One region of the Pseudoalteromonas sp. PA2MD11 genome, then DNA from elsewhere that is predicted to be linked to it. Evidence: predicted binding sites of a transcription regulator. Region 1 holds the regulator's gene; the other holds the start of a gene.
The links. Region 1 encodes NrdR, which represses ribonucleotide reductase genes. Its sites were predicted from a motif close to AAACACNANATNTNGTGTTT; they were not measured.
Positions count from the first base shown of each region.

Region 2: a site for NrdR is predicted at 1,363-1,382, ahead of nrdA (class 1a ribonucleoside-diphosphate reductase subunit alpha). Genes of this name have one in related genera too.

Region 1 covers NZ_JADKNF010000005.1:242,356-245,780, forward strand. The annotation lists gene glyA (serine hydroxymethyltransferase) at 1-1,174, shown strand, start outside; gene nrdR (transcriptional regulator NrdR) at 1,281-1,730, shown strand; gene ribD (bifunctional diaminohydroxyphosphoribosylaminopyrimidine deaminase/5-amino-6-(5-phosphoribosylamino)uracil reductase RibD) at 1,733-2,872, shown strand; gene ISP07_RS08655 (riboflavin synthase) at 2,877-3,425, shown strand, end outside.
Region 2 covers NZ_JADKNF010000002.1:100,371-103,795, reverse strand. The annotation lists gene ubiG (bifunctional 2-polyprenyl-6-hydroxyphenol methylase/3-demethylubiquinol 3-O-methyltransferase UbiG) at 1-419, shown strand, start outside; gene ISP07_RS03140 (HAD family hydrolase) at 419-1,093, shown strand; gene nrdA (class 1a ribonucleoside-diphosphate reductase subunit alpha) at 1,486-3,425, shown strand, end outside.

The DNA of each region.
Region 1 (3,425 bases):
GCATATCGAACTGATCGCGTCTGAAAACTATTGTAGCCCACGCGTACTTGAAGCGCAGGGTTCTCAGCTTACCAACAAATACGCTGAAGGTTACCCAGGCAAACGTTACTATGGCGGTTGTGAGCATGTTGATGTTGTTGAGCAATTAGCAATTGACCGTGCAAACGAATTATTCGGCACAGATTACGCTAACGTTCAACCGCATGCGGGCTCACAAGCAAACGCAGCTGTTTTCCAAGCACTTCTTCAGCCGCACGATACAGTACTAGGTATGAGCTTAGCTCATGGTGGTCACTTAACTCACGGTTCACACGTTAACTTTTCTGGTAAAACGTACAATGCAATTCAATACGGCCTAAACGACGAAACAGGCGAAATTGATTATGCTCAAGTTGAAGCGCTTGCATTAGAGCACAAGCCAAAAATGATCATCGCTGGTTTCTCTGCATACTCAGGCGTTGTTGACTGGGCTAAATTCCGTGAAATCGCTGATAAAGTAGGCGCATACTTATTTGTAGATATGGCTCACGTTGCTGGTCTTATCGCAGCGGGTGTATACCCAAGCCCAATTCCTCACGCACACGTTGTTACAACAACAACTCACAAAACATTAGCGGGTCCTCGTGGCGGTCTAATCGTTTCTGCATGTGGTGATGAAGAGATCTACAAAAAGCTAAACAGCGCTGTATTCCCTGGCGGTCAAGGTGGTCCTTTATGCCACATCATCGCTGCTAAAGCGGTTGCTTTCAAAGAAGCATTACAACCAGAATTCAAAGCGTACCAAGCACAAGTTGTTAAGAACGCTCAAGCTATGGTTGAAGTACTGCAAGAGCGTGGCTACAAAGTTGTTTCTGGTAAAACAGACAACCACTTATTCCTTCTTGACCTAATCGACAAAGATATCACAGGTAAAGATGCTGACGCGGCACTAGGTAACGCAAACATCACTGTTAACAAAAACTCAGTACCAAACGACCCACGTTCACCGTTTGTAACGTCAGGTCTTCGTATTGGTTCTCCGGCTATTACGCGCCGTGGTTTCAAAGAAGCTGAGTCAAAAGAGCTTGCTGGCTGGATCTGTGACGTACTAGACAACATCAACGATGAGTCTGTTCAAGCAGAAGTAAAAGAGAAAGTTAAAGCTATCTGTAAAAAATTACCAGTTTACGCTTAATTACTGGTTAAACCGTAATTAAGATAACAATAGCGTTGTTTTTTGCTATCATAAAGGCCGCTTACTAAGCGGCCTTTTTGTTTTTTATAAACGGAACTAGAACCCTATGCATTGCCCTTTTTGCACCGCAAAAGATACTAAAGTAATTGATTCTCGACTTGTTGGCGGTGGTCACCAAGTGAGACGTCGACGTGAATGTAACGAATGCCATGAGCGCTTTACCACCTTTGAAGGCGCTGAACTTGTGATGCCAAGAGTCATCAAGCAAGACGGTAGCCGCGAACCATTTAACGAAGACAAGTTACTGAATGGCTTGCATCGCGCTTTAGAGAAACGCCCAGTGAGCACTGAGCAGGTCGACGAAGTCGTTAACATCATTAAATCTCAACTTCGTGCTACCGGTGAGCGTGAAATCTCTAGCCATTTAATTGGCGAATGCATCATGGAGTCGCTGAAAAAACTCGACAAAGTAGCCTATGTGCGCTTTGCATCGGTTTATCGTTCATTTGAAGACATTCGCGAGTTTGGAGAAGAAATCGCTCGTTTAGGTGATTAATCATGTCGTTTACAGAACTTGATACTGTTTACATGGCGCGTGCCATTGAGCTTGCTAAACACGGCCGTTTTACTACCACGCCAAACCCGAATGTTGGCTGTGTACTGGTTAAAGATGACGAAATAGTCGGTGAAGGGTTTCATCAAATCGCAGGGCAGGGCCATGCTGAAGTGAATGCCTTGGCTGTAGCTGGCGATAAAGCAAAGGGCGCCACTGCCTATGTCACTTTAGAGCCTTGTAGTCATTATGGACGCACTCCGCCTTGTGCCGAAGGTTTAAAAGCTGCGGGTGTAAGCAAGGTGATTGCTGCTATGGTTGACCCAAACCCTGCGGTAAGTGGTCGAGGCCTGCAGATATTAGCTGACGCTGGTATTAGTGTGGCATCTGGCTTACTTGAGCAACAAGCGCGCGATTTAAACAAAGGCTTTTTAAAGCGTATGGAAACAGGGTTGCCATATGTAACCTGTAAAATGGCGTGCAGTTTAGATGGTAAAACCGCACTCAATAATGGCCAAAGTAAATGGATAACAGGCCCTCAAGCGCGCCAAGATGTGCAAGCATTTCGTGCGCAAAGCTGCGCTATCTTAACCGGTGCAGACACCGTTATTACTGATAATGCAAAACTTAATGTCCGTATTGATGAGTTGCCATTTACCATGCCAACCTCGTTGCCTTTGCGCCAACCAACCCGAATCATTATTGACTCACAAAACAGGTTAACGCCTGAGCTTTCGTTATTCAGCATCGAGAGCCCGGTAATAATTTTTACCACTTCGCTTGATAATCACACCAAGTGGCCTCACTTTGTTAAACACGAAGTGGTGCCAGCAGTTAACAATAAAGTTGATTTATCGGCGGTTTTAAAGCGTCTTGCTGAACTGCAATTTAATCATATTTGGCTCGAAGCGGGAGCAACCCTTGCAGGGGTGTTTGCCGAGCAAGATTTAATTGACGAATACATTGTTTATATTGCCCCTAAGTTAATAGGTGATATGGGCAAAAGCTTACTAAACTTTGCAGAAGTCACCATGATGAGTGATATCACTGAACTGACCTTTACTGATACAGTGATGATTGGCGACGATATTCGCTTAACAGCGACAAAAGCAAAGCAAGCCACAAAAATTGAAAATAAAGAGTAGCACTATGTTTACTGGAATTATTGAAGCAACAGGTAAAATCGTTGAACTATCACAAAAACAAGGTGATCTAGCTATTCGTATTCAAAGCGCTAATTTGGATATGGAAGACGTCAAGCTCGGTGACAGTATTGCCACCAATGGTGTGTGTTTAACGGTTGTCGCTAAACATAGCGATGGTTTTAGTGCTGACTTATCAAACGAAACAATTAGCTTAACTGGGTTTGCACATTATAAAAAAGGGCAAACAGTTAACCTCGAAAAAGCTATGCAACCGGTTTCTCGCCTAGGTGGGCACTTAGTGTCAGGCCATGTTGATGGTATTGCGACTGTCGAAAGTATTAGTCCTAATGCTCGTGCAACTGAGTATTGGTTAAGTACTGACAATGATTTAATGAAGTACATTCCGTACAAAGGCTCGGTGTGTATTGATGGCATTAGCCTAACCGTCAACGAGGTTGAGCAAAATCGCTTTAAGCTGACGATTGTTCCACATACTGCTGAGCAAACAACGATTGCAGAATTTCAGGTGGGTACTCAGGTGAACTTAGAAGTT
Region 2 (3,425 bases), on a different contig from region 1:
TGCCTGTTGATTATATAAAAGTACCTGCAGAGCAATTCGCTGTTGAGCACCCTGCTCGCTTTGATGTAGTGACTTGCATGGAAATGCTTGAGCATGTTCCAGACCCTGCTTCTATTATTCGTGCTGTCGCTGAGCTTGCTAAACCGGGCGCCGATGTATTCTTTTCAACATTAAATAAAACACCAAAAGCCTACTTGTTTGCTATTGTCGGTGCTGAAAAGCTTTTAAAAATGGTACCTGAAGGTACACATGACCATAAAAAGTTTATCAAACCTGCGCAGCTTATTGCATGGGCAGAAGAAGCGGGATTAAAAGTACGCGCCAGTACCGGCCTTCATTATAACCCGTTTTCTAAGCAGTACAGCTTAAATGATGATGTAAGTGTTAATTACATCCTGCACTTTGAGAAACTAGCCTGATGAGTGGTGTGCAAGCACCCTCTATCGATTTTGATGCTTTTATCTTTGATTTAGATGGCACACTACTCGATACCGCGGATGACTTAGGTGGTGCATTAAACCGAGTGTTAGCAGACGCCAATGTGGCGCCTGTTGCTGAGCATGTTTATCGCCCTGCAGCTTCTAACGGTGCAAATGCATTATTAGAAGTGGGCTTTGGTGATAAATGGCCTGAACTTGAACAACTCGCCTTGCGCCAACAGCTTCTTGACTACTACGCCGAAGATATTGCTGTGCACAGTAAATGTTTCAATGGCATAGAACAGCTTTTAATTGCACTTGAGCAAAACAATATTAAGTGGGGCATTATGACTAATAAGCCCGGCTTTTTAACTGAGCCCTTAGTGCAAGCTATTCCCTCTTTGCGTGATGCAAAAGCGGTTGTGAGTGGCGATACATTAGCTGTGTCAAAACCATCACCGGATCCACTATTACACACCGCTGAGATCTTAGATGTTGATCCGAGCCGTTGTTTATATATCGGTGATGCTGAACGTGATATTCAAGCAGCAAAAGCAGCCAACATGTATAGCGCAACAGCGTTATGGGGTTACATACCGAGTGTAGACGCTGCACTTGGCTGGCAAGCGGATTTCAATTGGCAAACGCCGATTGATGGTTTCAACCATATATAGTGTTATTTAAAAACTGAAACACCATATATTGTGATTTGATTTACTTTTGAGCATTCATTGATGATAAAAAAATCAGTCAAAATTTATTTTTCAAAACGGTAAATTTTCTGGATCTTTTGTTGATTTCTACAAATTTCGTCGTCTATGAATGTTCAAAGGTTAATGGTTACTAACACAATGCGCTTATCCAATAGTTATCCACAAATTGGGGCAATTCTATCCCTTGCAAAACAACTCAGACCACACTATCTTGTGATCTGCAATTTAAACAACACCAGATATTGTGGCTAAATGTTATTCAATTAGTTTATCTTGGTGTTGAATAATAATAATTACATTAAAGAATACCTTTGTCTTACAACTAAAATTTCCCAAGGAATACAGGCAAAACTATGAACCAACAGCTATCTGTAAGCAAACGTGACGGCCGTAAAGAGTCACTTGATCTAGATAAGATCCATCGCGTGATCGCTTGGGCCGCAGAAGGTCTAGAGAATGTGTCTGTCTCACAAGTTGAATTAAAATCACACATTCAATTTTATGACGGCATTCGTACCGATGACATTCATGAAACAATCATCAAAGCTGCAGCTGATCAGATCTCTAAAGATACGCCTGATTACCAATACCTCGCTGCTCGCTTAGCTGTATTCCATTTACGTAAAAAAGCATATGGTCAATTTGAGCCGCCGCGCTTATACGATCACATCACCAAATTAGTTGAAGACAAGCGTTATGATCAACACCTACTTGTTGATTATACCGAACAAGAAATTGACGAGTTAGATGCTTACATTGATCACAACCGTGACTTAAACTTCAGCTACGCTGCTGTTAAGCAACTTGAGGGTAAGTATTTAGTTCAAAACCGTGTTACTGGTGAAATCTACGAAAGTGCACAGTTTTTATATATCTTAGTGGCTGCAAGCTTATTCTCTGATTATCCAAAAGAGACACGCCTTGATTACATCAAGCGTTTTTATGATGCAGTATCTACATTCAAAATTTCATTACCTACACCTATCATGGCAGGTGTACGTACCCCTACACGTCAGTTCAGCTCGTGTGTACTTATTGAATGTGGTGATAGCCTAGATTCTATTAATGCAACATCGTCTGCGATTGTTAAATACGTTTCGCAACGTGCAGGTATTGGTATTAATGCCGGTCGCATCCGTGCGCTTGGTAGCCCTATTCGTAACGGCGAAGCGTACCACACAGGTTGTATTCCGTTTTATAAGCACTTCCAAACAGCAGTTAAGAGCTGTTCACAAGGTGGTGTTCGTGGCGGCGCAGCAACGTTGTTCTACCCACTTTGGCACTTAGAAGTTGAAAACCTACTTGTTCTTAAGAACAACCGTGGTGTTGATGATAACCGTGTACGTCACCTTGACTACGGTGTGCAGTTCAACAAATTAATGTATAGCCGTTTAATCAAAGACGATTACATCACATTATTTAGCCCATCAGATGTACCGGGTCTATACGATGCATTCTTTGAAGATCAAGCGAAGTTTGATGAGCTATATATCAAATACGAACAAGACGAGTCAATTCGTAAAAAACGTATTAAAGCAATTGAGTTATTCTCAATGTTTGCTCAAGAGCGTGCAAGCACAGGTCGTATTTACTTACAAAACGTTGACCACTGTAATACGCACAGCCCGTTCATCTCGACTGTGGCACCAATTCGTCAATCTAACTTATGTTTAGAAATTGCATTACCAACTAAGCCACTTAGCAATGTAATGGATGAAGAAGGTGAAATTGCACTTTGTACGCTGTCGGCGTTTAACTTAGGTGCGATTGAGTCACTTGACGAATTAGAAGAACTTGCTGAACTTGCAGTACGTGCCCTTGATAACTTACTTGATTTCCAAGACTACCCTGTTCCTGCGGCGAAAAACGCAACGATGGGTCGTCGTACGCTAGGTATTGGTGTTATTAACTACGCGTACTACTTAGCGAAAAATGGTAAGCGTTACTCAGATGGCAGCGCAAATGCCCTAACTCACAAAACATTTGAAGCAATTCAATATTACCTAATGAAAGCATCAAATGAGTTAGCGAAAGAACGTGGTGCGTGTCCTAAATTTAACGAGACAACGTATTCTCAAGGCATTATGCCAACAGATACTTACAAACGTGACCTAGATCAGTTCTGTGATGAGCCTCTTCACTTAGATTGGGATTCATTACGCGAAAGCATTAAAGAGCACGGTATGCGTAACTCAACGCTATCTGCCCTTATGCCTTCAGAGACATCATCGCAAATCTCTAACGCAACAAATGGTATCGAGCCACCACGTGGTCATATCAGCGTTAAAGCAAG